4 regions of the Methylophaga sp. UBA678 genome follow, and region 1 is predicted to be linked to each of the others. Evidence: riboswitches for the same ligand, from Rfam matches in the RefSeq annotation. Region 1 holds a riboswitch; each other region holds the start of a gene.

Region 1 (7,966 bases):
CAAGAGAGGGGCTAATTGATGATGGTAGCGAACAATATCCTAAGCTTGAACGTATCACCCATTACGCCAGCGTGATTGGTCCATTAGAAAGCTTCCGTGCTCGTCCATCTTTCTATGCATTAAAACAAGTCATTGCCGCTATTTCCGGTGCTGAATACAAAGGCGCACTGGCAACGACAAAAAATATTGAAATACATGCCTTTAAAAAAGACGACTCCGTGGTGCACATCGCATGGACCATTAACGGTAAAGCTTGTGATCTGGCTAACCTTTATGATGAGTCAGACTTGCAAAAAGCTGAGTTTAAAAATCGTGATGGTCATGATTTAGGATCCTCAGCACATTTCGTTAACGAGTCACCGATGTTCCTCCTCTGGGAAGGCGTTGATGAAATGACACTTTCTGCAGACCACAATTTAACGACAACTTCTCTGTTCGCTCACACAGGTTATGGGCAATACTTCCCCATCAATGAAAATGGCTGGGTTGGTATGCTCTGCGCTCAGGATGACATGCATGCTGAGGCGATAGTTAAACAACTTCACCCCGATTTACTTCCCGCTTATACAAAAGAAAATACCTTCAGGAAAGCCCGAAATATCATTTGGAGAGTTCCCGGCGTTAATGACGAAGAAGTTGTAGCAAAGAAACCACTTAAGGTAGCAGTTCAAAAGCTTATCGTTGATCGTTTCAAACCAAGTAAAGCCCGTAGAAGTTGGAATGCAGCAGCTGAATTATCGCGTAGAAATATATCAACGGCACGAGCTATTGCTTACTTTGAAAAAAGTGGTGACAAAAGCATGTTGGAAAATGTGTTTATTTGTGAAAAAGTTGATCATGATTTCAATATTCGGGACATGTTCAATGCGCTTCGTGAAGGAGCAAACAGTTATCAGGGAGTAGCGGAGGAAACAATCTATCGTGCATTGTCAGAATTTCTTCAACAAATGCATGCTCGAGGTGTATTTTTCCGTGACTTAGCTGGCGGCAATATACTCGTTAAGAAAAGAAAGCCTGGCTTGACGTTCACATTAATTGATATCAATAGAGCACGCTTCTACAACCACCCAGTTAGCATGCCTAAACGTCTATCAGACTTAACGCGAATTACATACAAGCTGCATCCGGAAGGCAGGGACAGATTTGTGGAGATTTACCTGAGCGGTATGCGAAAAAGTAAAAACTTTACTTTCACCTATAAAGTCCCGTTTTATCTATATGACTTCAAAGTGAGTATGAAACGTAAGTTCGGGCGAAAAGCGATTAAACGCCTATTCAAAAAGATTAATGAGATTAATAACCCTGTCAAAGCTGTTGTCATCTTTATATTTGTAACAGCATTGACACTGAGCATCGGCTTCGAATAGGTGGAAATGATTGATAAAATCACTCTGTATAAGCTAAGTATCATGATAGGCGGTGCTATGAAAGAGACTTATAAGAGAGGGGCGCTCTATTCAGACAAGCCATTACGACAATAGTTAAACATTAGCACAGCAGCTAAGCCTGAAGCTCGTAGACTAAATGCTTTTTTTGTTGAGCAATAGCCACCAAAACGACTATCAAACACTAAATAAACAATAAAGCCACCATGTGATGGTGGCTTTATTATTCCAAATAATATTACCTCGTTAAACAGCGAGCTTTACTTTGCGACGTAAGCCCATGAAACCAAGTAGCGCAGGAGCAAATAGCAAGGCTGCTGGTGGCAATGGCACCGCCGACACCTCAAAAGAGGTAAAGCGATATTCACCCTTAAGAATAGTATTTATTGATTGCCCTCTGTCATCCCATGTGATGTAAGCCAAGTCGGAGGCCCCAATCCAACTTATGCCATTATTCAACCATTCTTGCGTACTAATCATGATATCACCTGTATCAAACAAGTCTGCTATGGTGAAAGACTCGTATGTTGAGCGCCAATTAAATACGGAAAACTCTCCGAAAGACAAGAGACCGTCATTATTCAGATCTTCACCTACAAAATTTCCAGAAAACTGAAACTCTCCACCATCATACTCTGGCCATCCAGCAACAAACTCAGCTTTAACGACAGTCGCAGCCCATGTGCTATGTGATAGCGTCAATAAAAGCAGACTGAATAGTATCCACACTATTTTTTTCATAAGAAATGTCCATGTTATGCAGCCCAGCCCTGATACCAATAATGTACAGCTGTCGGTTTTCCGTCCCTGACTCACATCAGGTTTGGCGTTAATGTATTGAATAAATTTAATAAATGAAGTTAGCTTCGGGTAACTCAAAACAGATGAATATTCATAAAAATCTGTTATTCACAGATTACTGAACTGGAATTAATAAAGATATCGTCCAAAAGTATGATTTTGTTCAAAGGGATTACTGAGCGTAGTAAGCCAGTCAAAGTTAGTGCTATCTTGACTGTTGCTACTATGTGGGCACTGTTACGCGTGCTCTAGGAGTGAATTAGATAAACAGAAACACTATTAAAATCGAATCCATCAAAGCATCGCAGATAGCGTCCTCAGACTCATCCAAAAAGTAGATGAAGATACAAGTTTATTAAGCAATGGGCTCATTGGCTCGGCATATCAATATTTGAGACTTTGCACATAACACAGAACTATCTCAGCAGCGCTACTCATACGGTATCAATAGCTGCTGAAATAACCTGCTCAAGCGCGCCGAATATGCTTCACCTCTATCTGTATCTTTTTCTACCATGAAGCATCTAGCATTTTTTCAATGTCACCCCATTATTTTGACTCATTCGCAAATTTTCCCTTTTTACTTATTTGATTCCTTAGAAAGGTGATGCAGCTCATATTTATCGAGTAACGAATTCATCTTTTCTTCATCACCGCCGACATATGATGTTTGCAACAACATTGCGAACAACACACAAGAGATATCATCATGTTTGGTAAGTCAAAACAATTAGCAGATCAAAACGCAGCATTGGAAAAACAGTTACAGCCATTGCTAGAAATGTTCACAGCTATGCAATCTTCATTGGCATTCATTGAATTTACTCCTGAGGGAGTAATAACCAAAGTGAACGATAATTTCTCACGCGTGACAGGTTATTCCTCAGCAGAGTTGATAGGACAGCACCATCAACTTCTATGTGATAAATCCGAAGTTGAATCTTCCAGATATAGAGACTTTTGGAAACATCTCAACAATGGTGAATCTTTTTCTGGAGAAGTATTACGCAAGCATAAAAATGGTCATGATATTTGGCTGGAAGCGAATTATTTCCCAATAAAAGACAGTGAGGATCGCGTCGTTAAAATTTTTAAGATAGCGAATGATGTCACCGCGCGTGTAGAGCATGCTCGTAGTAATGATAGTTTGCTGTCCGCAATCGATCGGTCAATGGCTATCATTGAGTTTGACATGAAAGGCCGCATCACCCATGCGAATCAGAATTTTCTTAATCTTATGGGATATACACTTGATGAAGTGAAAGGACAACACCATAAGATTTTTTGCGAATCAGACTATGTCAAAAGCGCCGAATACACGAAATTCTGGGAAAGCTTAAATGAGGGTCGTTTTGTTGCTGATAACTTTAAACGGATAACCAAATACCAATCAGAGGTGTGGCTTGAAGCGACCTACAACTCCATCTTTGACAGTAATGGCAAGCCGTACCGTGTCATAAAGTTTGCAACTGACATTACGGAAAAAGTTCGGCGTTCTGAGCAAGAAAAAGCTGCAGCTAACACGGCTTATACGGTTTCGCAGGAAACAGAGAAACTGTCATCCACAGGTGAAGAAATTATTTTCAAAACCATAGATAAGCTTGAGCAACTGAAACAACAGTTCAGTCACTCCTCAACAGAATTGGAGCAATTAGGTGTTGAAACAGCTCAAATATCATTTATCGTCAAAACGATCAGTGATATCACTGAACAAACAAATTTACTTGCTCTGAATGCCGCCATTGAAGCAGCCAGAGCTGGTGACAGTGGACGTGGATTTGCTGTTGTTGCAGATGAAGTTCGTTCACTGGCTACAAGAACATCTCAGTCGACAGCTGAAATCGCAACAATGATTAATAAAATTCAATCCAAGAGTGATTCAGTGATTAAAAGCATGTCAGGTAGTATGTCCGGCGTAGAGTCTGGTGTAGAGCTAGCTAACAATGCTGGGAATACGATAAGTCAGATTAGAAGTGGTGCTCAGAGAGTGGTTGAAGTGGTAGAAAACTTCTCAAATCTTCGCTAATTACAGCTCAATGATCAGAGCCACATTCATTAATGTGGCTCTCTATTTCGCTGATACGATCTCAGGCTTTTACCACGGCATGATACTTAAGCCGATAATCATAAACACCAAACTGGCTACCCACCTTGCCACTTTGAGAGGGATAATCTTCAACATCGCTTCGCCAGCATAAACGACGGGTATATTTGCCAGTAGCATCCCGATGGTGGTTCCCAGCGTTACCATGACAATATCTTGATAATTTGCCGCTAAAGCAATGGTTGCCACCTGTGTTTTGTCACCAATCTCAGCAATAAAAAATAAACCAGTCGTAACAAGAAAAGCGCCATATTTCTGATATTTGATGGCATCATCATCTTCTTTGTCTGGAATCAGTAACCAACCAGCCATCACAATAAAACTTAAGCCTAGTATCCACTGCCCTGTAGGACCAAGAATATACTGTCCCAGCCACGTGCCAAGCCAGGCTGATGCAGCATGGTTCAATAATGTAGCTACTAGAATACCAGCAACGATCGCTGATTTATGACTAAATCGTGCTGCTAACATTAAGGATAAAAGCTGGGTTTTATCGCCTATTTCAGCAAGTGAAACAGTCAAAGTAGAGGTAAGAAAAGCATCCATGATATAACTCCGGCGGGATAACAATACCAAGACAAACAACGACCTCCCGCCTGAGCGATCATTATTTGTCTTAGGTCTTGTCAATACCAGCAAGCTGGTACGAAACTGCCATGAACCTTGAGGGTTCAATTATGTTGACAGCTTCAAACACCGGTAGGTGAGTAGACTACTCCCCCAAGACGATTTCCATATTCTATCTTTTATAGAATGATTTAACTAGGTTTCTTACCGATTCATTAAGTAAAATGAACGCATCCGTTTGATTATTGGTGTGAAATTCCCGCGGCTGACAGCTCGACACAATCCTTTACCTCTCTATGATTAAAATTTCTGATCAAAGCTACCTTGTGAAAGGAGCAATCAAAACACAAGCCGACGAGCTATTAACAGAAATCGATCGCATCATCAGCTCATCTCCGTTAAGACAAATGCAGACAAAACGAGGTCACTATGTCGGCGCCAAAATGACCAACTGTGGTGAATGGGGCTGGGTAAGTGATAAGAAAGGTTATCGATACAGCCGTCTTGATCCATTAACCAATCAAGCTTGGCCAGCAATGCCGACGATGTTTAAAGCTCTGGCAATGGAGCTGGCTTCATCCGTTGGGTTTGATCATTTTCAACCAGATGTGTGTCTGATTAACCAATACATACCCAAAGTCGGAATGGGCTTACATCAAGACAAGGATGAACACGACTTGTCACAACCTATCGTTTCATTATCACTGGGCGTGCCTGCAATTTTCCAGTTTGGTGGTTTTAAACGCAGTGACCAAGTGAACTATCATCTACTCGAACATGGCGATGTGGTTATCTGGGGTGGCGTTGACCGCTTACGATTTCATGGTATACAACCCCTGAAACTTGGTCATCATCCACAAACTGGACAAACGCGATATAACCTGACGTTTCGTGATACAGGTAACATTATCGACTAGACTAACAATAGGCTTATACGCATAATGGGCTAGGCTATGTATCAAACTGACGTTTTCAATGAGCCATAGCTATCCAACTGTCAGCTTACAGGTTCCGTGAGCTATTTTTTTAGTGGCTTTACTGCAGGATGCACTATAAAAAAGCAAAGACAATCAGGTCCGTTACCTTGATTCAGCAAGATAAATCCATCATTCAAAGTTCATATGCAAACGCAAGGAGGCAAAGCATTCTGAAAAAATCAAAGCAGATATTGATCATTGATGATCAATCAACCGGTCGTACCATTCTAGAGCGCGTTATTCAGCAGGTGGCAGAAAATATCGATATCACGTCATTGAGTAGCCCAGAAGAAGGGCTGCGCTGGCTTAACGAGCATGAACCAGATCTCATTATTACTGATTACCGCATGCCAAACATGAATGGTGTGGAGTTTATCAAAAAGGTTCGTGCTTTAGCTCACTGCCAGACCGTTCCCATTGTCATGATTACAGTCGTGAGTGAGAAGTCGGTGCGTTATGAGGCGCTTGAAGCCGGTACAACCGCATTTCTCACCAGACCCATTGACCAAATCGAGTGTCGAACAACCTGCCGTAACCTGTTACAAATGCAAGAACAGCATCTGATCATTCAGGATCGTGCTGATTGGTTGGCCAGACAGGTAGAAATCGCTACAAAGAAAGTCGTCGACCGTGAAAAAGAAACATTATTAAGATTAGCCCGTGCCGGAGAATACCGCGATGAAGGAACAGGCAACCATGTCATTCGTATGGCAAAGTACGCACGTGAAATTGCCGCAGCATTGAATGTGTTTACACAACAAGAGTGTGAGGAATTAGAGTACGCGGCTCCGATGCATGATATTGGCAAAATTGGGATTCCAGACGGTATCTTACTCAAAGCAGGACCACTGAATGAGTTTGAATGGGAGATCATGCAAACTCACACAACTATTGGTCATGCCATCCTTTCTGACAGTCAATCCCGGTATATGCAAACAGGTGCCGTTATCGCCTTGAATCACCATGAACGTTTTGATGGAAAAGGCTACCCAAATGGTCTGAAAGGACAGGATATCCCCCTCATTGCACGCGTGGTAGCCGTAGCTGATGTATTCGATGCATTAGTTTCTGCCCGGCCGTATAAGGCTCCATGGAGTACTGAAGAGGCTATTGATTACATACAAAACCAAGCTGGCAGTCATTTTGACCCCGACTGCGTTGATGCATTTATCAAAAGCCTTGATAAGATAAAAACGATTCAGGCTGAATATGCAGATGACCCCTATGAACGAATCACCTAAGGCAACACTGCAAAATAAAACGTTCTTTTCAGCCACCCTAGAACGCTTGCGCATACTATTGAGCAAAACAGGTGATAGTGAGCCTGAACAAGCTATTAAAGTTCGCTTAACAATCGGCTTGGGTATCCTTTTTTATTTTGCCTTGCCATGGAGTGATGGTGAGCGCCTTCAAGACACCTTACTGTCTCATCCAACACTGGTAACGCTTGCCTATTATGCTGGTGCCATGGCCATTGCCATAGCACTCATACGTAACCCACGCCCCTCTCCTATCAGACGGTTTGCCGGCATCTTGTTGGATTTAGGCTCATTGTCGATACTCATGTTCTATTCAGGGGATGAGAGTGTATTTCTTTTTATTCTCTATTTGTGGGTGATTCTCGGAAATGGGTTTCGCTACGGCACACAATATCTTTATCTCTCGTTATCCGTCGGTCTGATTGGTTTTAGCGTTGCCGTTGTTTATGGCCCTTATTGGCAACTACCTCAACATCAACTTATCGGTTACAGCTTATTACTCTTACTGATCGTTATCCCCTTATACTCTGCATTTTTAATCAACAAACTGCACGTTGCTATCAAAACAGCAAAGTTGGCGAATGAGGCAAAAAGCCGCTTTTTGGCAAATATGTCTCATGAACTCCGTACACCACTAAATGGTGTTATCGGCATTGCTGATCTACTTGGAGAAACCAAACTCAGTCCACAGCAATATGAGTTCGTCAACATCATGAGAAACTCAGCACAAACTTTGTCTGGTCTGATTGAAAATGTGCTGGATATTTCAAAAATTGAAGCGGGTAAGATTCATATCGCCAGAGAGAGCTTTGATTTACATTCGCTGATAAACAATGTCATTGAACTGCAGGCTATTATGGGGGAGTCAAAAGC
Region 2 (7,966 bases), on a different contig from region 1:
TGAAACTGGAAGGTAATAATCCAGCTGGCTCGGTTAAAGACCGACCTGTGGTGAGTATGATTCAGCAAGCGCAGTTACGCGGTGATATCACGCCTGGCGACACCTTGATCGAAGCGACCAGTGGTAATACGGGTATTGCTTTGGCGATGGTGACGGCGATATTAGGGTATCGAATGATTCTGATTATGCCGGAAAACAGTAGTGCTGAACGTCGTGCTTCGATGAAAGCGTATGGTGCCGAACTTGTTCTGACAGATGGTATGGAGTCCGCAAGGGATCTGGCCTTACAAATGCAGAAAGAGGGCAAAGGCAAGGTGCTAAATCAGTTTGGAAACTTTGATAATCCTCTGGCCCATTATGAATCTACGGGGCCTGAAATCTGGGCTGATACCGAAGGTGAAGTTACCCACTTCGTGAGTTCAATGGGCACGACTGGCACAATTATGGGTACATCTCGCTATTTAAAAGAACAAAACCCAGCGATTCAGGTGGTGGGTGTGCAGCCGGCAGAGGGCGCCAGTATTCCAGGTATTCGCCGTTGGCCGCAGGCGTATTTACCTGAGATTTTCGAGCCAGAGCGCATTGATATGACAATAGATGTCACACAAGATGAAGCAGAAACCATGATGCGACGACTGGCAGCTGAAGAAGGTATTTTTGCCGGAGTGTCATCGGGGGGTGCATTAGCAGCAGCTATGAAGATCTCTGAGCAGGTAGAAAATGCGGTGATTGTCAGTATCGTCTGTGACCGTGGCGATCGTTACATCTCAACAGGCGTTTTCTCTGCCTGATAATGAGCTATCTGACGCCAAAGTCAGTTTTCTTATGGCTATGTTTATGGTCATTACCGGTATTCGCTATTAATACGATTCAAATTAGTAGTGAACATAGCTGGGCAGAAAAATTTGATGCGAAAGAACTGAAAACCTATGTTCAACTCACTTCCGGTGATCTGAAGCTATCAGGGACCGCTGCTCAAATCACCTTAGCTGAACCACTTAATCAATTACGCAATGTGACATTTGAGTGTACAAAAGCAGCTTGGTTAACGGATGCCTTTCGTTGTCAGTCAGGTAGTTTACAGTTTTCTCATCCTGAGCTGGGGCAGCAACAAATCCAATTTAGTCTCGATGTCAGTACCGAAGGTGAACAATATGATATCCAGCTAAAAAATCTGAGACTGGATGGCGGTACGGTAAGCCTTGATATTAGTCTTGATGAACAGCATTGGGACGCGAATATTGATGCTCAGAATATTCCCTTATCAGCACTACAGAAATGGCTACCTCAATTTTTGGATAAACAATACATTGATGTGGTCAACAACTGGCAGCCTCAAGGTCAGATATCTGTTCAAGCACGTCTTGATGGAAACCTGCTGGGAGTATTGTCAGCCACCGCAAAGTGGCAATTAGCTGATTTGGGTTTTAGTAATACGACGGCAAGTCAGGTGGCGGAAAATGTCACAATGCAAGGTGATATCGTCTTACATAATACGGACAATACCTGGGATATTGTTGCTGTATCTTCATTCACCGCAGGCCAGGTTTATAGTGATCCTATCTTTGTCGATTTATCTACTTCTGCCATGGAGTTAAGCATTGAAGGCAAGTATGAATCAGGCTTAAATCACTGGACCTTAGCGGATATTAAGTTAACGCAACCAGAACAATTTACTTTAGAGGCCACTGCTGAAATAACAGATAATATGCCGACTAAGGTTGAAGCGAATGTGACTGTAAAAACGCTATCACCGTTTTATTCCACATGGCTAAAGCCTTTTATGGTGGGCACTGCCGCAGCTGATTTACAATTGTCAGGTCAGGTTTCATCCTCAATAAGTTGGTCTGACAAGCAGCATCAGCTGAGTGCCACGTTGAATAACGTCAGTCTGGTGGATAGTGAGCAGCGTTACAAGGCGGATAAGTTGAATGGTGAACTGGTTTGGACCAATAGTGATAAGCCTTTAAATGGTTATTTATCCTGGCAGCAAGCCAAACTTTATGCTGTCGATATTGGTGCCGGCAGTCTGCATACGCAAACTGTGAAAAATGGCTTTAAGTTAGTAGAAGAAACGACGATTCCCGTATTGGATGGAGAGCTACAAATAAATCAGCTGAGTTTGCAGCAACAAGAAGATAAACAGATAACCTGGTCATTTGATGGCTTGTTGTTACCGATATCCATGGAGAGTTTAACGCAGACACTGGACTGGCCGACAATGCATGGTAAGTTATCGGGCGTTATTCCTCACGTGCGATACCAATCTCAGCAATTAACTATCGATGGGGCACTACAAGTTAAAGTCTTCGATGGTACGACAGTCATTCGCGACTTGCGTTTGACGGATCCTCTCGGCGTATTACCACAACTGTATGCCAATATTGATATCACAGAGTTAGATTTAGCACTGTTAACCAAAACGTTTGATGTGGGAAAAATTACAGGTCGTGTGTCCGGAGCTGTTCATAACTTACGATTGTCTGATTGGAAACCGGTCCAGTTTGATGCCACATTAGAAACGTCTGAAGATAATCCGGGAAAACGTGTCATCAGTCAGCGTGCCGTAGATAATTTAACGCAGGTCGGCGGTGGTGCAACAGGTATGATATCCAGAAGTTTTTTACGTTTTTTTGATGACTTTTCTTATAAACGTTTAGGACTGTCCTGTTATTTACGAAATGATGTCTGTGAAATGGCTGGCATCGAAGATGCTGATCAGGGTTACTATATTGTGAAAGGTGGTGGTGGTTTACCACCATGGATTGATGTGATTGGTTATACACGAAGAGTGGACTGGGCAGATTTATTAGAGCGTATCAAAGCGGTACAAAATAGTTCTGGACCGATAATTGAGTAAGGAGAGGTTATGCAAATCATGAAATGGTTAACGGGGACGGTGTCGGGATTAATGTTGGTCTCGTGCGTGACTATAAATATCTACTTCCCAGCAGCGGCAGCTGAAAAAGCGGCAGATAGAATTATTGAAGATGTGTGGGGACCAGATACAAACCCCGCTGAAACGATTAAATCTGATGATCAGGATAAGCAGTCTTCAGTATCAGATGCCAAGTTGCCATTGGCAATGTCGGTGTTGAACTGGATGGTACCGAAGGCTGAAGCGGCAGGCGCGGATATTAATATCAATTCACCCGCTATCAATGCATTACAGTCGAATATGAAATCACGCCATGAAAGCCTGAAGCCTTTCTATAATAGTGGCGCAATAGGTTTAACTGATGATGGTTTTATTACATTGCGTGATGCGAAGTCGGTACCGTTAAAAGACCGTAATCAGTTAAACAGTCTGATTGCCGCCGAAAATAATGATCGTAAAGCGCTCTATGCTGAAATCGCCAGAGCCAATGGTCATCCAGAATGGCAGAATGATATCCAGCAAACATTTGCACAACGTTGGATTAGTAATGCTGCTAATGGCTGGTGGTATCAACAAGGCGGCAGCTGGAAACAAAAATAATTACATCAGATTGATTATAATAACGATATCCAGTGGTGTGAAAACACCACTGGATTTTTATTTTTCAGAGATAAGAGATAACAATGGCAAGACGTAGCCGCAGACAAAGAATACCGCAAGAGCTTGTGACAGCAGAGATTGAGTCATTATCACATGATGGCAGGGGAATTGCTCGCATCGAAGGCAAAACTGTTTTTGTAGATGGCGCATTAGCCGGAGAAAAAGTGAACTTTCAATATAGTCGGGTTCATAAAAAATATGATGAAGCGCGCACGGTAGAAGTCTTGTCTGCTGCTGATGATCGGGTAGAGGCAAAATGTCAGCATTTTAGTATTTGTGGCGGCTGTAGTTTGATGCATATGTCACCTGAAGCACAGTTGGCTCATAAACAGGCCACATTGGCTGAACACTTTACTCATTTTGGTAACTTAAGCCCTGAACAGTGGTTGGAACCTTTAACCGGTCCATTATGGGGATATCGTCGTAAAGCACGCCTCGGCGTTAAATACGTCGCTAAAAAAGAACAAGTTTTAGTGGGCTTTAGGGAAAAGTCATCGCCGTACATTGCCATGCTTGAACAATGTGAAGTGTTAGATCCACGTGTGGGTCATCGTTTAACGGATTTAGCTTCATTAATTGGTGGATTGGAAGCCTATAACCGCATCGCTCAGATTGAAGTGGCAATGGATGATGAACATGTCGCATTGGTGTTTCGTAATCTGGATGAATTATCCGAGACTGATAAAAATGCATTGATTAGCTTTGGACAAAACAATAATTTATGGATTTATCAGCAACCAGGTGGGCCGGATACCGTGTCTTTATTATGGCCTGAGTCTGCTCAGCTTAGTTACGCACCAGAGCCGGGGTTGAACTTACAGTTTGACCCGAGTGACTTTACGCAGGTGAATGCGGGTATTAACGAAAAAATGATTCAAAGGGCCATGACGCTGCTGGATGTTCAGGATGGAGATCGTATTCTTGATTTGTTCTGCGGGCTCGGCAACTTTACTTTGCCTTTAGCTAAACGGGTGACAGAGGTCGTTGGCGTTGAAGGTGATGCTGCACTGGTACAACACGCAAAAAATAATGCCGCACTTAATGCCTTATCTAATGCCGAGTTTGAGCAAGCGGATCTCACCCAAACAGAATTGAAAGATTATCCTTGGGCACAAAAAGGGTTTAATAAGATTTTACTGGATCCTCCCAGAAGTGGGGCATTTGAAGTGTTGCATCAATTAGCTGCGTTAGGTGCTGAGCGATTGGTATATGTCTCATGTAATCCTGCAACGCTAGCACGTGATGCTGGCGAACTGGTGAACCAGCATGGCTACATTATGGAATCGGCAGGCATTATGGATATGTTCCCACATACCACCCATGTCGAGTCTATTGCTGTATTTGTAAAAAAACGTTAAAAAAGATTAAAAACTGTACCAAAGTACAATTGTTCCGACATAGATATCCTCATATTATGCAATCGTCCGGAATAAGTTGAGTCGGACTTATTTATCCGTTAACAGTGAAGTTATCGGACAAGTAGAGTCGTAATAAGCTGATTTATTTTACTTTTTAGTACCAAAGTACAATTGTTTGGCACATTACAACTCACTAATATCTATCTTGCAGATAGTGATTGCATAATAAACAGATAAGCCAACCTTGGTGTGAGCCATGTGACGGAAAGCCACGGGTCTTTTTTTAAAGATGGCCGGGCTGCATAGTAAACAAGGATAATTCTATGAAATTTTACAAATCGGCTATTTTAGTAGCTGCTATGTTGCTAGGTTTTTCAAGTGTTGCTTCAGCAACATTTTTCCATGGTCACCACCACCATCATGGTGGTTGTGGGGACGATTCATCTTTATGTGATAACCCTGAAACATACTCAGAAACATTTACTGCCTCAGTATCGAACTATTATGAGTTTGGTTATATGGATTTCGATGCTATCACTGACCCTGCAGATTTAGACATTACATCTGCCACACTAAAAATTTCGACAAATGCAAATGGTTGGTGGGATGATTTATATGCTTATACTGATAACTGGTATGGTACTGGTTTGAGCTACTTAGGTTCTCTGGATGGCGGTGTTGAAATGTTCAGCCTAAGCTCAGACTTATTTGACGAAATCCTTGCTGGCATCTCATTCAAGGCTTGGTTTTCAAAATGGAGCGAAGACGTTTTCTGGGCTGAGTTAACAGTGAATGGCGAATATTGCCCACCTGTTAGCGAAGTACCTGTTCCTGCTGCTGTATGGTTACTAGGTTCTGGTTTGATGGGTATGACAGCAATACGCAGACGTAAAAAAACTGCCTAAGCTAAGACAGAATACCGTATGATAAAAGCCGCGATTCCATCGCGGCTTTTTTTATGGCTGAACAACTCAAAAATAAACTTCATATTCCTGCAGTGAAGGAAATCGGCTCTCTGATTCATTCAGTGTGGCCTGATTTTGCTGTAACGGATTTTATTGAGACTGCATCTCTCAAACTAGATGAGCTGGAGCTCAAGGCGCGTGCAGATTATCTTGCGAAGAGTTTGCATGTTTATCTACCTCACGATTATGTTGATGCAATAAATATCTTATTAGAGGCGGCTGAGTCTCTTAGAGATGAACATTTTTCTGGGTGGGCACATTACCTAGCCTGGCCATTAATTGATTATGTTGCTTTATATGGTCTGGAGCATCGCAACGTTTCTTTTGCTGCACTCGAAAAACTCACTTCATTATTTACAGCTGAGTTTGCTATTCGTTTTTTTCTGAAGGCTCACTTTGATGAAACCTATCAGCAAATGCTGTTATGGGCTGAACATGATGATGAACATGTACGAAGATTAGCTTCTGAAGGCATTCGCCCGCGTTTACCCTGGGCACCGCAACTCGCTGAACTACGTCATGATCCCGCTCTTATATGGCCGCTTCTTGAGAAGTTAAAAAGTGATTCGAGTCTATATGTGAGACGGTCTGTGGCTAATAACATCAATGATATGAGTAAAGATCATCCTCAAATGGTTATTGATGTCTGTTCTCAATGGCAAAAAAATGCTTCTGATAATACGAGTTGGGTGATTCGCCATGCGATGAGAAGTCTCGTTAAACAAGGTATAACAGATGTCTATCCGCTATTAGGTTTTAGTCACTCGGTTAATATTGAACAAGCACAGCTTCGCCTTTCTCAACCAGTATTACAGCTTGGAGACACGCTCGTGCTGGAATTGGGCATACTGAGCCATCAGATTCAATACCTTGTATTAGATTACAAAATTCGCTTTGTTGGTGCGGGTGGGAAAATAAGCAGAGAAAAAGTGTTTAAATGGAAAAATATTCACTTAAGTGAAGGACAATATCTTCAGCTCGAAAAACGACATAGCTTGAAGAAGATTTCGACAAGACAATATTACCCGGGCACACATGAGGTTGAGTGTTTATTAAATGGCCAGTGTGTTGCCCGGGCAAGTTTTGAGTTATTGATGCCTTAACTGGATTAGGACATGAGTAGGCCGTAAGCAACAAGTGCTAACCAAGCAACAGACATCACGCAGATTAATGCGGCAAAGTTATCGTGAATGTAGTGTTCGATTTTTTCCATAATAGTTCTCCCCTCTGAAAAGATTCTGCTGTCTAAACAGCGTGAGGTTATTATTTATCTACTGTGGATATCGGGCATTGACCTAGATCAAAAATCAATCACTTGCTGAATCGATGCTAATTTATAGGCATAAAAAAAGCCAGTCTAAGACTGGCCTTTTAATAATACGCTGATTGGCTTAGTTGTGATAAAGGCCGTAAGCAATGAGTAACAGCCAAAATGCAGTAAAGCCCAGAATAATATGTGGAAACTTTTCTATCAGCAATTTATCGATTTTTTTTAACATGTTTTTTTCTCGTAGTTCAATAGGTTATACAATTTTAAACTTATTATTATGGCGCTAAAGATAGCAGTTATTTGGCTTTTATGCCAGCTTGTCATCAGCAATATGATAATGCGGATCTTCCATCACATTGACTTCAATAAGATCCGCTGCATTGTTCAGTAATTGTTTACACTCTTCACTTAAATGTCTCAAATGCAGTGTTTTCCCAGCTTTGATATAACGATCTGCCAACGAATCAATAGCTTCAATAGCGGAATGGTCATAAACCCGCGAGTTTTTGAAATCGAGAATGACGTCATCCGCATCATCATTTTTCGGATCAAATAAATCATTAAAGTTACGCACCGAACTAAAGAATAATGGTCCGTTTAATTCATGAACAATAGAGCCTTGTTCATTTTTATAACTTTTCAGATAGATATGTTTGGCATGTTGCCAGGCGAAAACCAACGCAGACATGATGATACCAGTGATCACGGCGATAGCCAGATCGGTAAAGACAGTAATCACGGCGACGGAAATACCGATAATGGCATCCGGTAATGGAATACGGCCAAGTAAGCGGAAACTCGCCCATTCGAAGGTACCCAGTACCACCATAAACAT
Region 3 (7,966 bases), on a different contig from region 1:
AACGACTCGCATTATCAGTGGCTGAAGATGGTATTTCTAGTGCATCAAGCACCCACTCCATCAATTCGCCGAACGATTCACTCGTGTTATTAATCAATCCGATCAGGTATTCATCATCCAGTTTTTTTAAGAGAGACCGAATTAATGTTGTTTTACCCGCACCAATCTCTCCGGTAACGACTGTAAAACCCGCCTGACTCATTAAGCCATATTCGAGCATAGTTAAGGCTTTTTTATGTACAGGGCTAAGATATAAAAACTTAGGATCAGGGACCAGGTTAAACGGCTTGAAATTCAGACCAAAATGTTCTGTATACATGAATTAATAATTCTGATGGGTTGGATGTCTTTCTGCTTTATTAAGCACAGTCCCGACAAGATGTGAACCTTCTAACAACTGTAATGACTTTTTAATGTTCTCTTCATTATTTTTTCCGTCTTCCAGCACCAGTAAAGTACAGTCAAAATAATTCGAAGACATTAAAACATCGTCCGTCTGTAATAAAGGCGGTACATCAAAAATAATTAATCGCGAGTTGTATTGCGATTTAATATCTTTCACTAAAGATGCCATTTTTGGGCTTGAGAGTAACTCGGCTGAGTCTTCAGCTCTTCCCTTCCCTGGTAATATCACCAGCCTCTCTACGCCAGGGTTTACTAGAACATGGTGAAGATACAAATCATCTTCTAGATATTCTTTTAAGCCCACTTCCACATTTAATCCAAAGTAGCTGGCAATCGAAGGATTTCTCAAGTCCATATCGACTAAAAGCACTGTCTGATTGAGTTCCATTGCAATGGCAACGGCCAGATTAGCGGAGACCAATGATTTACCTTCCCCTGCTGTGGGCGATGTAATCGCTATTGTTTGCCAATCATTCTGCCGCATTTTCTGCAGTACCTGTGTACGCAACATACGGAACACTGCTGATTGAGGATTGTTGTAATGACCGGCAATAACCCGATTGTTTTCCAGAACACTGGGTGGCGTTTTAACCACTTTTGTTTGCGTATATTCAATATTCTGTAAAGGCGGTGCTAATGGATCTTCAGGAAAAGAAGTGTTTCTATCGTTTTCCGTAGACACAATTGTATTTTCTGGCTCACCCTCGATCCCTGCATGCTTTTGCTTTGCTTTGTCCAAGGCTTTTTGAATTCTATCCATTCTTATTTCCTACTCGAAGAATCAGGTGACAATTAAAGCAAACTGACTTTTCGCATTAATCGATACCACAGCACTTCGAGATTCATGACGTAAAAGTGTACAGCTATCACTGATGCGATAGCTAACAGAATAGCAATAATGATCCAGCGGTTTCTTAATGTTTTTCTGCGAGCCAGCTCTCGTGTTGTTGTGATAACAGGGATGACTACCAGCGGTGATTTACCAACAATATGAGCAACTTGTGTATACCCTCTTACGCCACCGAAGAACATCTCAACTAAAAGAGCTAATCCTAACCCTGCACCTACAGATGCGCCTAAGCCGAGAACAAGTAATTTGGGTCTATTGGGCTTCTCTGCCTTTGAAGGCACTGCTGGCGGTTCGATTAGTGTAAAGCTTTCACCTTTGTTTTCTGACTCTAAATTCTGTGCTAATTCAGCTTGTAACTGTTTGGCACGTAACTCACGATATTTAGCTACTGTATTTTCGTGATCGCGTGTCAGCTCATCATATGCCCGCTGAACTTGGTATGTTTCCGAAACACGGCGTTCAAATTCAGCAAGTTTTGTTTTAATCTCTTCCTGGCGAACTCTTAAGCGAGACACTTCATTTTCCGTTGAGTCTATTTTGGATTTGAGTTGCACATAAGCGGGATTCAATCGTTCGGATGATGACGTTGTTTCAGCTGGCTGACTGTCAGCGTTTTCCAGGCGTTTTTCCAGGCCAGCAATCTTATTTTTTTGTGCTTTTATATCAGGGTGATTATCAGCATATTTTTCACTCAGCGTGTTTAACTCTGTTTTTGCTTGGTCCAATTCAGCTTGAATGACTTGAGCATCATTCCCTGTGACACCCAGCTCTTTTTCTAATGCATCAATTTGTCGTTTAACTCTTACTACATCTGGATGGGTGGGTTCATATTTTGATAATAAAGTGCTGTATTCAATTCTTAATTGTTCCAGACGCACTTCAGAGGTGTTTGGTTCATTTCCACTGCTTGCAGTTACACCCAGAGGTAAATACATTGGGATAGTAGAAAGCTGAAGACTTAATGTGGTGATTTGATCTTTCAATAATAAGATTTCATTTTGATTGGTACTTTGTTCGTCACCAAGCCGTTCAATCATCGAAAGATTGTATTGTAATAACTCCGGCAGGCTACCGCTGTAACGATCTTTAAATTCGGCAATTTGTTTTTCTAATTCACGTACTTTTGCCTGAAATTTATCGCCCTCCTCCTTAAGGAAGTCTTTGGTTTCTGCAGCTCGGTCTGTGCGTGCTTTGACATTTTCATTGAGAAACTCTGTCACCAGCTCGTTCGCTACTTGCTGTGCTTTTTGTGGTGATTTATCCATGAATGAGACAGTAAAGGCGATACTTGCCCGTTTTGCTCGCCCACTGACAGGGTCTGTTACGTTAGCTTGAACCAAGTCCACACTGACATTGGATTTAAATAAATCGACAATACCTGATGTGGCAGCTGTTTTTTGACGCTCAGCACGATAAAGATCATATTTTCTGACCATGCCCATCACTCTGGATGTCGTCATTAATCGTTGCTTAATCACTTCGATACGCTGATCAGCATAGCTGGTGACTGTTGAACGAACTAGATCACTGGGAATTTCTTGTGACTCAATCAGTATTGTGCCTTGAGATTTATAAGTAGCCGGTAGAGAGAAAACCACCACTACAGTTGCAATGGCTAACAGCACAGCGGGAAAAATAACCCAATATTTTCTGCGCCAGAGAATATTGAGATAGTCCCCTAAGCCCTTTACTTCTTCTTCCATTTATTATTGCTCTTTGCTGTGATTTAGCGAGAAAAACGAATACCATTCCAATTGTAATCGATGTTGAATGTGAGTGCATTGCCATCTACATTCTTTCCGTCTGATTCATCGACACTTCGATACCTGTATCCAAAAACAAGGGACCAGTCTTCATCTAACTTCCAAGATAAACTAGGTGAAAAATCAAAATATTTTGTTTCTGTGCTATCTAAATCATCAGCACTACTATATTTACGATAGCTCGCAGATAAGTTACCTGTAAGCTTTTCTGTGAAGTTTCTACGATAAGTAATGGTGTAGGCATCTTGCTCATTGACATCCCCCTCACTTGAAGGTGTTAATGATCTACTTGCAGATAAGGTATAACTATTCAGCTCATCTTCTCGGGTTGTGCTGACTGAGTAATCTAACCCTGTACTTTGGTCTGATGTTTCTGGACCTATTACCGGGCTATTTACACTATCCAGATAACGTGCACCCAGTAAGCCATTGACCGACCAAAGTTCAGACAGTTGATATTCACTAGTCAAACCCAGTGAATAGGAATCATATTGATTATCGAGCCTATCTGATTCAGCTTGATAATTAACGTAGGTAAACGATAAGCCACCATTTAATCTTTCTGTGTATTGATGCTGCCAAGCTAAGTTCAAACTAGCTGTTTCATTATCTGTGAGGTTAGATGACGATCCAAGAATTGAGTTATTGTTGCTTGAGTCATCAGATTGCTTACGCGTTTGATAAGATAAACTCGTGCTTATGGTATCTAGCTCAGTTAGCCTGTAACTAAATGATGGTGAGATACTCTTTGTAATCGTTGTAGAAATATTACTGAAGTCAGCTGTATCCTCTTCAGCAATATCCCGTGACTCACGTTCAGCATAGTCTAATTTCAGTCCGTAAGTACTTCGCTCAGTGGCATAAGTCGTATTAAAACTCGCAAATGGATTTTCTTTATCAAGTTCTTTTAAGTCTTGATATCGACTAATTCTATACCCGAGACGTATTTCAGATGTCGAGTTCTCTAATGAGCGAGTTAGTGAAAGGGTTGGATCAATGTTCAAGCTAAAGTCATCTAACTCATCTTCTCGTAGTAGTTCATTATCATCGTATTTAAATTTAGGATCTGCCTGAGCATTAAATACCCATTCAGCTGCCGACGCAGTGTTGCTTAGTAACATAGGCAACAGTAGCGGAATATATTTTATCATTGACACGCTTCTCAGCTATTATTCTGCTTAAGGTACGATGATGACGTCACCGCTTTCTAGTGTGATATTGGTATTCAGTGCTTTACCTTTTTTTATTTCAGCATATTTCACCGGTAAGACTTGTTGAGTTGTGCCGTCTCTTCGTAGCACGATAATGTTATTTTCTTCTGCATATGGAGATAATCCACCAGCTAAGCTTAAAGCCTGCATAGCATCCAGAGGTTGATTCATTACAAACGAACCTGGATTTAGGACTTTGCCCAGAATGTGTACCCTATTACCTTCAACGCTAGTAACAGAGAGTGTGACAACAGGATCAGCTAAGTATTCACTGAGTTTTTTGGTTAATTCTTCTTCGACGTCAGCTACTGTTTTATCTTTAGCAACAATTTCACCGGCTAGTGGGAAAGTAATAATACCGTCTGGCAGCACGACGGCTTGTTTTTGTAACGCTTCCTCATTCCATACTGAAATATCTAGGATATCGCCCGAATTTAATAGATAACGCTGGTCTGCAAAGACGCTTGAGGAAAATAGGGAAGTGAGAATCAAAAAGAAGAAAATGAAGCGTTTTGACATGAGGGAAAATCCTTATCTATAAATGACATTCAAATTTGATATTAACACTCTATTTTTCAAAAAAAAAGGGAGCTTTTGCTCCCTTTCATTTTGTTACAGTAAGTTACTGTTAATATGAATCTTAATTCTTATGCAGCAACTGCTGATTTTCTTCTAAGCCCTAAGAAGCCTAATAAAGCAGGGGCAAACAAGAATAATGCTGCTGGTACTGGTACGGCAGATACTGACACATCATATTTTAGGATGTTAGAAGATGCATCAATAATATCTAAACCATAAACAACGCCAGCTGTTAAAAATGCTGTGAAACTAAAGTCGCCAGTAATATCAAAAGTTTGTGCGCCAGGTAAATAATCTCCACCTAAATCTAACTCACCAAATACTAATGTAGCCCCTGTTAAAGCTGCGAACGGGTTGAAAGACCATTCCACTTTGACTGCGGTGTTGTCATCTGATGAAAGATCAAACAGTGAAGACCAACTTGTCACTTCACCAACTGTTCCACCAGCTAATACAGTACTGTTATTATTGACATCAACTGACTGTGTTGCGCCACTTGACCCTACACCAGTAAGAGTCAATGTTGCAGCATTAACACTGACCGAAAACAAAAGAGCTACAAAAAATAGCATCGCTTTTTTCATAATAAACTTCCTTATGCATAAGTTAATAAACAAGCAATGCAACCCAGCCATCTTTATACACAAAGATCTGTGGCTTTCCGACCCCGCCTCGCGGCGAGTTTGGCTTTAAATCAATTATCAAATTGTTAGTTTGATAATTACCTATCTGACTTTTCAGATGGTTTCATCTTACGAGTCCAATCGAGTTCGTGTCTATTGTACCTTGGTACAATGTCTATGATTAATTTTCGTGCTTAATAAAATACTATATTGAAGGATAATATAATTCCAATAAAAAAGGGAGCTTAAGCTCCCTTTTTTAATTTTGTGTAACTTTTACTTACGCTGCAACAGCTGTTTTTCTACGCATACCCAAAAAGCCTAATAAGGCAGGGGCAAACAAGAATAATGCAGCTGGAACAGGTACTGCAGATACTGATACGTCATATTTAACCACACCTGAAGTCGCATCAATGATTTTTAAGATGTAGTTTGTGCCAGCAGTCAGCATAGCAGTGAAACTGAAGTCATCGGTAATTGCATATGACACTGTGTCACCCAATGTACCGAATACTAATGTGGCACCAGTAATCGCTGGATTAAATGACCATGCAATCACAACTGGTGTAGCTTCGTCAGTTGATAATGCAAACTCAGAACTCCAAGTACCAGCAGTAGAAACTGTACCACTACCTAATACAACTGAACCAGATGTGACATCAGCACTTTGACTTGCGACAGATGAACTTACTTCAGACAGAGATAACGTCGCGGCGTTAACACTTACTGAAAACAATAAAGCTACGACAAATAGCATCGCTTTTTTCATAATAAACTTCCTTATGCATAAGTTGAAAAAACAAGCAATGCAACCCAGCCATCTTTAAAAGTTTAAAGATCTGTGGCTTTCCGACCCCGCCTCACAGCGAGTTTGGCTTTAATTACACAACATCTAACCCGCTGACGTTGTGTAAGATCATATGATTAAGATCTTGCTACAAAGCCATCACCGTTGATGTCTATTGTTCTGATTGCTATTGAAAATAATGACGATAACAAGTGTTATCTGGCATCGATGATTGATGCATCTATTTCAATAGTAGTTATATGATACCGTGTCTCATTGCAGGCAACAAGTTTATTTTCCTAAGTAAAACTACTGATACTCAGTCGGGAATTCAATAGGCATTTTTACCCACAAACCCTTTGAATATCGTTAAGAAAATAATCTCAATATCTAATAACAATGACCAGTTCTGGATATATTTTAAATCGTAATGCACGCGACCTTGCATTTTGTCCAAGGTATCAGTTTCCCCCCTAAAGCCATTTATCTGGGCTAAGCCCGTAATACCTGGTTTGACTTTATGTCTCAACATATACCCTTGAATCTGAGCGCGGTATTGTTCGTTATGTGCTACAGCATGAGGCCGTGGGCCTACAATGGACATGCTTCCGCCCAATGAATTAAAGAATTGAGGTAACTCATCCAATGATGTTCTTCTCAAAAAACCGCCAAATGGTGTGATACGGCTATCATTCTTTTGTGCCTGTGTGACAGTATCTCCATCTTCTGTTACCGTCATCGTGCGGAATTTCCAGACTTTAATTTTTTCACCATCCATGCCATAGCGTGTTTGCTTGAAAAACACAGGGCCCTTAGATGTCAATTTAACCCCTGCGGCAATCACCATCATAGGAATAGCGATCATCGTCAGAATAAGGCTGCTTAGGATAATATCTTCCAGCCGTTTAAGGATACTGTCGATACCAGCAAAAGGGGTTTCATAGACTGAAATGGCGGTAATTCCTTGGTAATCAACCCACCTGGAATTAAGCAAGTTAAATGTGAATAAGTCCGGAACAAGATATACAGAAGCCGTACTATCGGCTAATAGCTCAGTAATGTGTCTGATTCTATGCTCAGCAGACATAGCCAAGGTGATGTAAACAGTATCCACCTTCCCTGCCTTACAATCTTCAATGAGTTGATTGAAATCACCTGCTTTATTATTTGTTACGACCAGATTAGGTTCTGTTTCTACCCGTTTTTGTGACCGGTCATCATAGTATCCAACCAGTCTAAATCCAGACCAATCCATTTCGTTAAATGCACGTTCTAAGCGCTTACCTAGCGTTGTTTCACCGACAATAGCCACATTTCTGGTATTTACACCTCGAGCTCGAAGAATAGCCAATGACGTTCTTACAATGGCATGCCAGGAAATTAACTCTATAGGTGTCAGTAAAAACCATAAGAAGACAAAGCTATCGAGGTAGGTGCCAGAATGGATAAAGAAGATATCAATCATGACCAGAATGAAAACACTGGTAAACCATGAAAACATGACGGCAGAGACTTCTTCTCTTAACGCCGTGCCTCGCCACGAGCGGTAGGCATCTTGTGACTCAGCAAAGAAGTTAAACAATACAATAGCGAACAGAAGACTCCAGATGTAAAGTACATCCCAGGTCGCATGGAAAATATCGAATAATGCTAAAAACGTTAGCAGGATAATACCGCTATCAATCAGTCTTGATATGGCATTAATTTTTGCATCGTATTGTCTGATCCTGCCCTGAGCCATCTGTGCT
Region 4 (7,966 bases), on a different contig from region 1:
GTGCCCTTATTGTTCAGAACACCGCCATTGGCAAACACACCATTGTTGAGAAATTGCCCATTTTCGTTGTTATTAAAAGTGCCAGCATTAGCAAATTGACCACTATCTGAGTTAATCAAGTTACCTGTATTATTGAGTGTGGCAATTGTGTTATTTCGGATAATGCCCTGATTGGTTAACGTACCACCTGCCTGATTACTGAGCGTACCATCGTTAGCAAATTCACTGGTGTTTGAGTTAATCAATGCACCCGCATTGTTGAGAGTGCCTGTTGCGTTATTAGTGATAATGCCCTTATTGGTTAATGTAGCTCCTGCCCGATTGCTGAGAGTGCCATCATTATTCAAACTCGCTGTTTCATCATTGACAAAACTAGCGTTATCCTTGTTGTTAAATGTGCTGTGTTCTTGATTATTGAAAATAGAGTGATTATTTACAACACCATTTGATTGATTACTAAAGCCGCTAGCATTGTTAAATGTCGAACCGCTATTATTATTGAGTATGCCATTATTAATGAATGCAGCCGACTTAGTATTATTCATGATGGCATTATTGTTTATCGTGCCATTGTTAGTGAGCCTGCCAACCCTGTATCCGCCTGAGTATGTCTTTCCAGATGTATTGCTAAATGTGGCGAAAGTATTATCAATTACACCTGTGTTGGTAAATGTTCCATATGTTTCAAATGATTTGTTATTGAGTATTTGTCCGTTGTTATTGAAATTACCTTCGTTGGCAACACTACCGTCGTTTCTGAATAGTCCATCATTAACGACCAAGCCAGAACTCAAATTATAGAAAATATTGTGGCTTGTAAAAATACCCGTGAGTTCATTATGAAAGCCATTGTTTCCTGACCCTGACCTATTGTAAAAATTGCCACTTTCTACTGTGCCAAGATTAATAAATTTACTATTACCATTATTATAAATACTGGCTTTGAGGCCGCTCATTGTCCCCTTAGATAAAATTCGAATTGTACCTTCGTTGTCTATCCTATTTCCTACTCCCCATTGACCATTACTAGAAATGTAACCTTTCTTATTGATAAGCTTATCAGTAATAAATCGAGAATTAGTGGCATTTAGGATATCTCCATAATAGTTCTTAAGCATCCCCTTTCCACTATCAAATTCACTGTTGTTTTCTATTACGCCATAGTTATTTATCTCACCACGATTATCTATTTTGCCTTTGTTAAAGACTGTTCCTGACTTAAGATTATCGAAATGACTCTTTCCAGACAGGCTAAGCGATCCAGCATCATCAACAGTCAACTTACTGGCATTCTCAAAATTCTTTGCGATATAACCATCACTAACTCTGATTGGGGATGTGTTTGTGCCATCTAGTTGTGTAGAAGCATGCACAACTGACGACGCCAGTAAAAATGAGCTGCACAGCAACGTAGTAGAGAGCGACAGAAACTGTCGTTGTTTATTTATCATCACTCGGATTCCTTGCGTTTGTGCAACCCAGCCACCTTGTTAAACAACAAGGCCTGTGGCTTTCCGTCCCTGATTCACACCAAGTTTGGCCGATTAAATAACACGCCGATCATAATGAAATGGGGTTATAGCGACTATCAGCCAAAAGTATGATTTTGTGAGAAAAATAAATAAGCAATAAAAAAGGGAGTCACTGACTCCCTTCTAAATATGGTGTGATAAGAGAAATTAACTTTCTTTCTTATCTTTGCAGGATGGGCGTTTATCACCCTTATGTTTTTTATGGGCCGCTGCGGCTTCTTCCTTGGTCACCTTGCCATCAGCATTAGTATCCATTTTTTCGAAGCGTTTTAATGCTGCCGCTGTGGCTTCCTCTTTTGTAATAACACCATCACCGTTGCTGTCGATATGAGCGAAATATCCTTTTTTATCATGTTTAGCCATATCGTCAGTTGATGCTGGTTCAGCGAATGTCACTGTGCTCATTGCCATCGCGGCTAATACTGAAAAAAGTGCTGTTTTCATCATTAATCCCTCTTGTATTGGTTGGGATTTTTAGATTACGCCGGTCAAAGTTAACAAATGGTTATCACAATAAAAAATCGGAATTATTTTTCGATAGCCGCTTTTATATAGTCGATGGCCTTTGTTATTTGTTGTTCATCTGAAAAACGTCCCAGACTGATGCGTAAGGATGATCCTGCTTCTTCATCCGTCAACCCAATCGCTTTTAATACATGTGAAAGCAAGACCATTTCACTGTTACAGGCAGAGCCTGTAGAAGCACAGACATTCGGCTGGAGTTTTTCTAATAGCTTATTCGCATCACAACCGATGAATTGCACATTGATATTGCCGGGATGACAATGACTTTGTGTGCCATTTAATTTAAATGGAATATGCGTCGCTTGCAGTTGCTGTAGAAACAAACGTTTCAAATGCGTTAATTGTTCGCGGTGAGTTTTTGCTTCTTGTTTTGTGATACGCATCGCTTCAGCAAAACCAACACAGAGAGGCGTGGCCAGGGTGCCTGAACGCATACCAAACTGTTGCCCTCCTCCCTGAATAAATGGTGGTAACTCGGCCTGCAGATCATTTTTGATAAATATCGCGCCAATACCTTTTGGGCCATACACTTTATGTGCAGACAAACTCAGCATATCGACATTCCAGTCTTTCACGTCAATATCCATCGCTTCCGGTGCTTGAGCCGCATCACAATGAAACAGAGCGCCTGCCGAGTGTGCCATTTCAGCAAAGGTTTTGACATCCTGAATAGTGCCAATTTCATTATTGACCGCCATAATGCAGACCAACAATGTCTGATCAGACAATAATGATTGATAAGCGTCTACATTAATCAGCCCGGTGTTATCGACTGGAATTTCTTTGACTTTGTAACCTAGTTTTGCGGCATAAAAATAGGCGGCATTTTTAATACATTTGTGTTCAATTTCACTGATAAGAATGTCACGACGTTCAGTAGTATTGCCAAATAACACACTGGCAATCGCCTGATTGTTCGACTCAGTCGCACCCGACGTAAAAATGACCTCTTCACTTGAGGCATTAATGCACTTTTCAATGGTGCTACGCGCAGTCTCAACCGCTGCCGCAGATTGCTGACCAAGCACATGGGCCGTGGAATGTGGATTAGCAAAAATCTCATTATTGTACGGTGCCATCGCGCTAACAACGCGAGGTTCTATCGGCGTGGTCGCCTGATAGTCGAGGTAAATTGAACTACCGATTTGCATTTCCTGCTCCACTTTTCGATGTCAATAAAATCGAAGGATTGATATAGATTGGCTGTATAGGATAGCGAGAAAAGCGGCTTATTGGCTATTTAAAATAGTGTTTATGGCGTTTAGTGTAAATATATAAACAAGAATAAAAGGCAAAAAAAAACTGTTACCGATGAGGAGTGAAATCGGTAACAGTTAGTAGATTCATCATTAGCAATTTATTTTTTTGTTATTTCTTGGTGCTTATTGATATCTGTGTGATTCCTTGTTTGCTCTTGGCTATCAATAAGACTCGAACTGGTAACACTATCTAGTTTTTTTGACTCAAAGCCTTTGTTATCGGCGACGGCAACAGAGGCTGAGCTAGCTATACTTAGGGCACTGATAGAGAGAAAGGTATTTAATCTGTTCATAGGATGACTCCTTAATTTGACTGAGCTAATACTTAGCTACAGTTCAGTTATAGCCTCACCAGGCTGAATTTATGCTGAACAGAATTAAGCGATTTGATGCGACGTATCAAAAAACTAACTGTTTCTTGATTATTTATTGTGCAAACAAGTGATATGGCGAACTTCCCGTCCAGCGCTTAAAGGCTCGTCGAAAATTATTCATGTCATTAAAACAGAGGTACTCGGCTATTTCCTGGCTATTCATCTGCCTAACCTCATACAAATAAATAGCGGTATGTTTTCTGACCAAGTCTAATTGTTGTTGAAAGCTGGTTTGATGCTTTTTGAGCTTTCGTTTCATGGATGCTGGGCTGAGACCAAATGAAAATGACACTTTATCCAAATTAGGCGGTTCGTCTATATGTGACTGAAGGTGGCTGTATATTTGATCAAGAAAACTATACGGGCTGTATTCTTCAGATAGTTGCTTGTCACTCTCTTTTAAGGCGCCCTGCATGCCAAACTTAGATGCATTCGGCCAAGGTGTATCCAAACAGTATCTGGGTAGCCGTATTCGGTTCATCTGTTGATTAAAGCAAATATCTTGTCCAAAGTTGACCCAATATTGTTCAACGTATTCAGGTTCATCGTAGCTAAATTCAAACTGCCAAGGCATTTTTTCACCAGCTAACCACGCCACCATCGACACAAAAGCGGACATGTAAGACTCAATAATAAATCTGTGTTGTTCTATGCTTCCTGTACTGTCAACCCAATACAAAAATAGCTCATCGTCATTTTCATAATATCGGGGCGTGAATAGTGGCGACAAAATGGCATGATATTCACAAAGAATCATTATTGCCTGACGTAAGTTACTCGCTTGCTGTAAAGCTTGACTCACAGAACCATAAAATCCAGGAAATAAACGCTGACCATATAAAAAGCTTATATCATCAGCATCCGCTAGTTTCTGACAGTTTTTGATTAACGTCAGATATTGGTCAGGACTAATGCGCTCTTCAGCCTGCTCAAAATCACCAAGCTGTAAACGCGTTCCTTTCAGTAGATGATACTCAGACACATCACGTGACAGTGCCAATTCGACTAATACAGCGGGCTGATAATGAGGTGTGATACAGGGTGTATCTAGCTCATATCCCAGCGTTTTCACCAGCTTTGCCATGGTTCAGATGGCAGGTGCAGCTGTTTGTTTACGCTGGCTAAGAAGTTGATTTAATCGTTTAATTAACGAATCAGAATCATCCCTTTTTGCCATGGTAATGGCGGTCGTCGCTGTTAAATAGACACGCTGCTGTGATTCCTGTGTACGGTAAGCAAAACTGGCTACCGCATGTTGCAGATCATGACTCAGCTGTTTTGCTTCAGCCTCATCGGTGTCATGTAAGATGATAACGAAACGGTCGCCAGCCAAGCGACAGATCAAATCCTTATCACGCAGGTTTAACAGTAATAGCTGACAGACCAGCTGGAGGATGTGATCGCCCTCTTTTATGCCATACAAGCGATTAATCACATTGAAATCATCAAGATCAATCGCGATGAGCGCCAATGGTTGTTGCTGTTTTTTACTCTCTGCCAAGGATAGCTTGAGCTGTTTTTTTAAATAAGCGCCGCCGCCAACAGGCATAAGCTTGTCAAACAAACGGTGCTCGCGAAAATACCGTTCACGTTTTACCATTTGAGCACTGATAGCAATTTCTTCCTGATGCCAATGATAGATACCAATACTTAATAATATTAAGGCAATCGGTATCGGCATACTTTCAAGCCAGTTGTGCCAGATTAAGGTTGATGGCATACGAATGAACTCATCCATAAAGTCCATCGACCAGGAAAAAACAATGGCGCATAAACCAAATGCCAACAGCCGCGTTACTCTGCCTGCAGGTCGACTCCGCAGTAATAAGGCCAACCAGAAAAAGGCTAGGATCACCATGCCGCCCTCTGACATAACATCCAACCAGTTCACCTCGGTTATCGGCTTTACATCACCCCATGCTCGTAAAATGAGGGTCCCGGAAACAATGGCTGTCGCCAAGCCATAAAAATAAGAAGTCTGTAAAAACGGTCGTTTTTTCATTGATTTAAGTGCACTAAATATCAGCTAGAAAAATTGAATGTTGGCGACACTACGCTAAAAAAATGACAGTGTTGTGACATCACATGCAGTCAATTTAGCTCACAAAAAAATGACTATTTCATCATTTTTTTATGTTTAAACCGTGCACCAAATAGTCATATGACGTTGTTTTTAAAGAATTAAGCTAGGTGGGATATGCTTGTTTCCAACTCAATATTTTTCACTTCGTCATGGTCATTTCAGCTCAAATATGCGGCCACCATTAATCTATCTTATTGTTTTTAAATGATTTTAAATTTTTCTGTCATCTAACTGTCATTTAGCCTACCTACACTTGCCGCCATCGAACCACTATGACGACAAGGATATTTATGAAAAAGACAAACCTGATGTTAGAGCGACCCAGTTTTAAGTTAAGTCTGATTGCTCTTGGGATAAGTAGCTTTATAAGTAATGGCGTCCACGCTGAGGATGATCTCAATCTGGAAACTGTTCGCGTGATTGGACAGGCAGTACAGATTGACAAAGCACTCACTGAACAACGCAACTCAAACAGTATTGAGAGTGTGGTGCATGCGGATGGCATTGGCCAGTTACCAGATGACAACGCTGCTGAAGCGTTACAACGTTTACCGGGTGTGTCTGTGGCAAACGATCAGGGTGAAGGACGTTTTGTTACCGTTCGTGGGCTGGCTCCTGAACTGAATGCCGTTACAATCAATGGTACTAATGTGCCCTCACCTGAGAGTGATACCCGGGCTGTAGCACTGGATGTTTTGCCGAGTGAGTTGGTGCAATCTCTTTCAGTGGTAAAAACATTAACCCCTGATATGGATGCGAACTCGCTGGGCGGCACTATCAATGTCAGAAGTCTGTCAGCCTTTGATCATGATGGCCTGTTTTATACGCTCTCAACGGAAGGTAGTTTTGACGATAATACTGACCAAACCAGCCCTAAAGGTTCAGGCGCAGTCAGTAATGTTTTCAGTATTGGTGATGGCGTCGATAACTTTGGTGTGGCCGCTGCCTTGAGTTGGCAAAAACGGGACTTTGGTTCAGATAATGTTGAAACTGGTGGTGCCTGGGATTTCGATGGTAGTCAACCACGTCTCGAGGAACTGGAACAACGTGACTATGACATTTCACGTGAGCGTCTGGGTTTAGGGGTGAATTTTGATTACAAAGCCGACGTCAATACCAGTTACTACCTGCGTACTTTATTCAGTCGTTTTACAGATACGGAAACCCGTAACGCGGCTGGTATTGAATTTGATGATCCCCTTCTCCCAAATGAATCAGGCGATGACGCTGAAGGCTTCCGTGAATTAAAAGATCGTGAAGAGACCCAAGAAATTCAGTCTTATGTATTCGGTGGTGAGAAAACTATCGGTTTATGGAAGATTGATGGTCAGATTGGATATAGCCGTGCCAGTGAAGACACGCCAGGCCATATTGCCGGTGCCAAGTTTGTTGGTGATTTCGATAATGTCAGCTACAGCGGCACCTCAAAACCGAGATTAAATGCCGGATCAGATTATTACGATCCAGCCAGCTTTGAACTTGATGAAGTGGAATGGGAAGAACAAAAAACCACCGATACCGAAAAGAATATCAAAATTGATCTTGCCAGAGACTTTGACATTCAAGGTTACGCTTCGCAATTGAAATTTGGCGGTAAATTATCACGCCGTGAAAAAGATAACGAACTTGATGCCTGGGCTTTTGAAGACTTTGGTACCAACGATACCAGTCTTGCTGCCTATAGTGCGGGTAATGTGGATTACAGTCTAAACCGATATGGTCAAGGTATTAGTAGCTCGGCATTAGAGCGTCTTATCGGTCGGCTAGATAAAGCAGGCAATGTGGATACAGAAGAGTCACAAATTAATGACTTTGTGATGAATGAAGATATTAACGCTGCCTATGTCATGAATACCTTAGACCTCGACGACTGGACAATTATCGCCGGCCTTCGTTATGAGGGAACAGAGTTTAAAGCAAAAGGTACAGGTATCAGAGATGGTAATTTTGAAGCTATCTCCAGCAAAAACAGCTACCACAACTGGTTACCAGGCTTACATTTGCGTTATTACCTGGACGATAAAACTCAGGTTCGTGCCGCATGGACCAATAGTGTTGTCCGCCCAACATTTGAAGCCTTAGCCCCAGGCTTTGCCATTGATGGTGATGAAGCAAGCTTTGGTAATCCTGATTTAGATCCGATGACATCAAAAAATCTGGACTTAGGTATCGAACATTACATGGGACGAGCGG

Evidence for each region. Region 1 has a riboswitch for cyclic di-GMP ahead of B3014_RS10480 (hypothetical protein). Riboswitches for the same ligand answer to the same signal wherever they lie in the genome.
Region 2: another riboswitch for cyclic di-GMP. It lies ahead of B3014_RS11285 (VPLPA-CTERM sorting domain-containing protein); the one in region 1 lies ahead of B3014_RS10480 (hypothetical protein).
Region 3: another riboswitch for cyclic di-GMP. It lies ahead of B3014_RS00445 (hypothetical protein); the one in region 1 lies ahead of B3014_RS10480 (hypothetical protein).
Region 4: another riboswitch for cyclic di-GMP. It lies ahead of B3014_RS02155 (beta strand repeat-containing protein); the one in region 1 lies ahead of B3014_RS10480 (hypothetical protein).

Annotation. Positions count from the first base shown of each region.
Region 1 covers NZ_DBNG01000019.1:27,936-35,901, reverse strand. Annotated here, with positions in the region: gene B3014_RS10485 (lipopolysaccharide kinase InaA family protein) at 1-1,367, shown strand, start outside; gene B3014_RS10480 (hypothetical protein) at 1,632-2,126, opposite strand; cyclic di-GMP riboswitch class I at 2,141-2,223, opposite strand; gene B3014_RS10475 (methyl-accepting chemotaxis protein) at 2,896-4,212, shown strand; gene B3014_RS10470 (TMEM165/GDT1 family protein) at 4,282-4,836, opposite strand; gene alkB (DNA oxidative demethylase AlkB) at 5,154-5,774, shown strand; gene B3014_RS10460 (HD domain-containing phosphohydrolase) at 6,026-7,075, shown strand; gene B3014_RS10455 (ATP-binding protein) at 7,059-7,966, shown strand, end outside.
Region 2 covers NZ_DBNG01000021.1:104,996-112,961, forward strand. Annotated here, with positions in the region: gene cysM (cysteine synthase CysM) at 1-791, shown strand, start outside; gene B3014_RS11270 (hypothetical protein) at 794-2,860, shown strand; gene B3014_RS11275 (YdbL family protein) at 2,870-3,478, shown strand; gene rlmD (23S rRNA (uracil(1939)-C(5))-methyltransferase RlmD) at 3,562-4,896, shown strand; cyclic di-GMP riboswitch class I at 5,124-5,202, shown strand; gene B3014_RS11285 (VPLPA-CTERM sorting domain-containing protein) at 5,220-5,801, shown strand; gene B3014_RS11290 (DNA alkylation repair protein) at 5,855-6,964, shown strand; partial or broken gene B3014_RS11295 (SulP family inorganic anion transporter) at 7,439-7,966, opposite strand, start outside.
Region 3 covers NZ_DBNG01000002.1:34,256-42,221, forward strand. Annotated here, with positions in the region: gene B3014_RS00420 (ExeA family protein) at 1-319, opposite strand, end outside; gene B3014_RS00425 (CpsD/CapB family tyrosine-protein kinase) at 323-1,165, opposite strand; gene B3014_RS00430 (Wzz/FepE/Etk N-terminal domain-containing protein) at 1,198-2,958, opposite strand; gene B3014_RS00435 (hypothetical protein) at 2,982-4,169, opposite strand; gene B3014_RS00440 (polysaccharide biosynthesis/export family protein) at 4,197-4,748, opposite strand; gene B3014_RS00445 (hypothetical protein) at 4,877-5,392, opposite strand; cyclic di-GMP riboswitch class I at 5,427-5,506, opposite strand; gene B3014_RS00450 (hypothetical protein) at 5,712-6,200, opposite strand; cyclic di-GMP riboswitch class I at 6,236-6,317, opposite strand; gene B3014_RS00455 (undecaprenyl-phosphate glucose phosphotransferase) at 6,550-7,959, opposite strand.
Region 4 covers NZ_DBNG01000006.1:49,728-57,693, reverse strand. Annotated here, with positions in the region: gene B3014_RS02155 (beta strand repeat-containing protein) at 1-1,451, opposite strand, end outside; cyclic di-GMP riboswitch class I at 1,470-1,551, opposite strand; gene B3014_RS02150 (hypothetical protein) at 1,680-1,979, opposite strand; gene B3014_RS02145 (cysteine desulfurase family protein) at 2,060-3,208, opposite strand; gene B3014_RS02140 (hypothetical protein) at 3,415-3,609, opposite strand; gene B3014_RS02135 (AraC family transcriptional regulator) at 3,743-4,762, opposite strand; gene B3014_RS02130 (GGDEF domain-containing protein) at 4,778-5,692, opposite strand; gene B3014_RS02125 (TonB-dependent receptor) at 6,064-7,966, shown strand, end outside.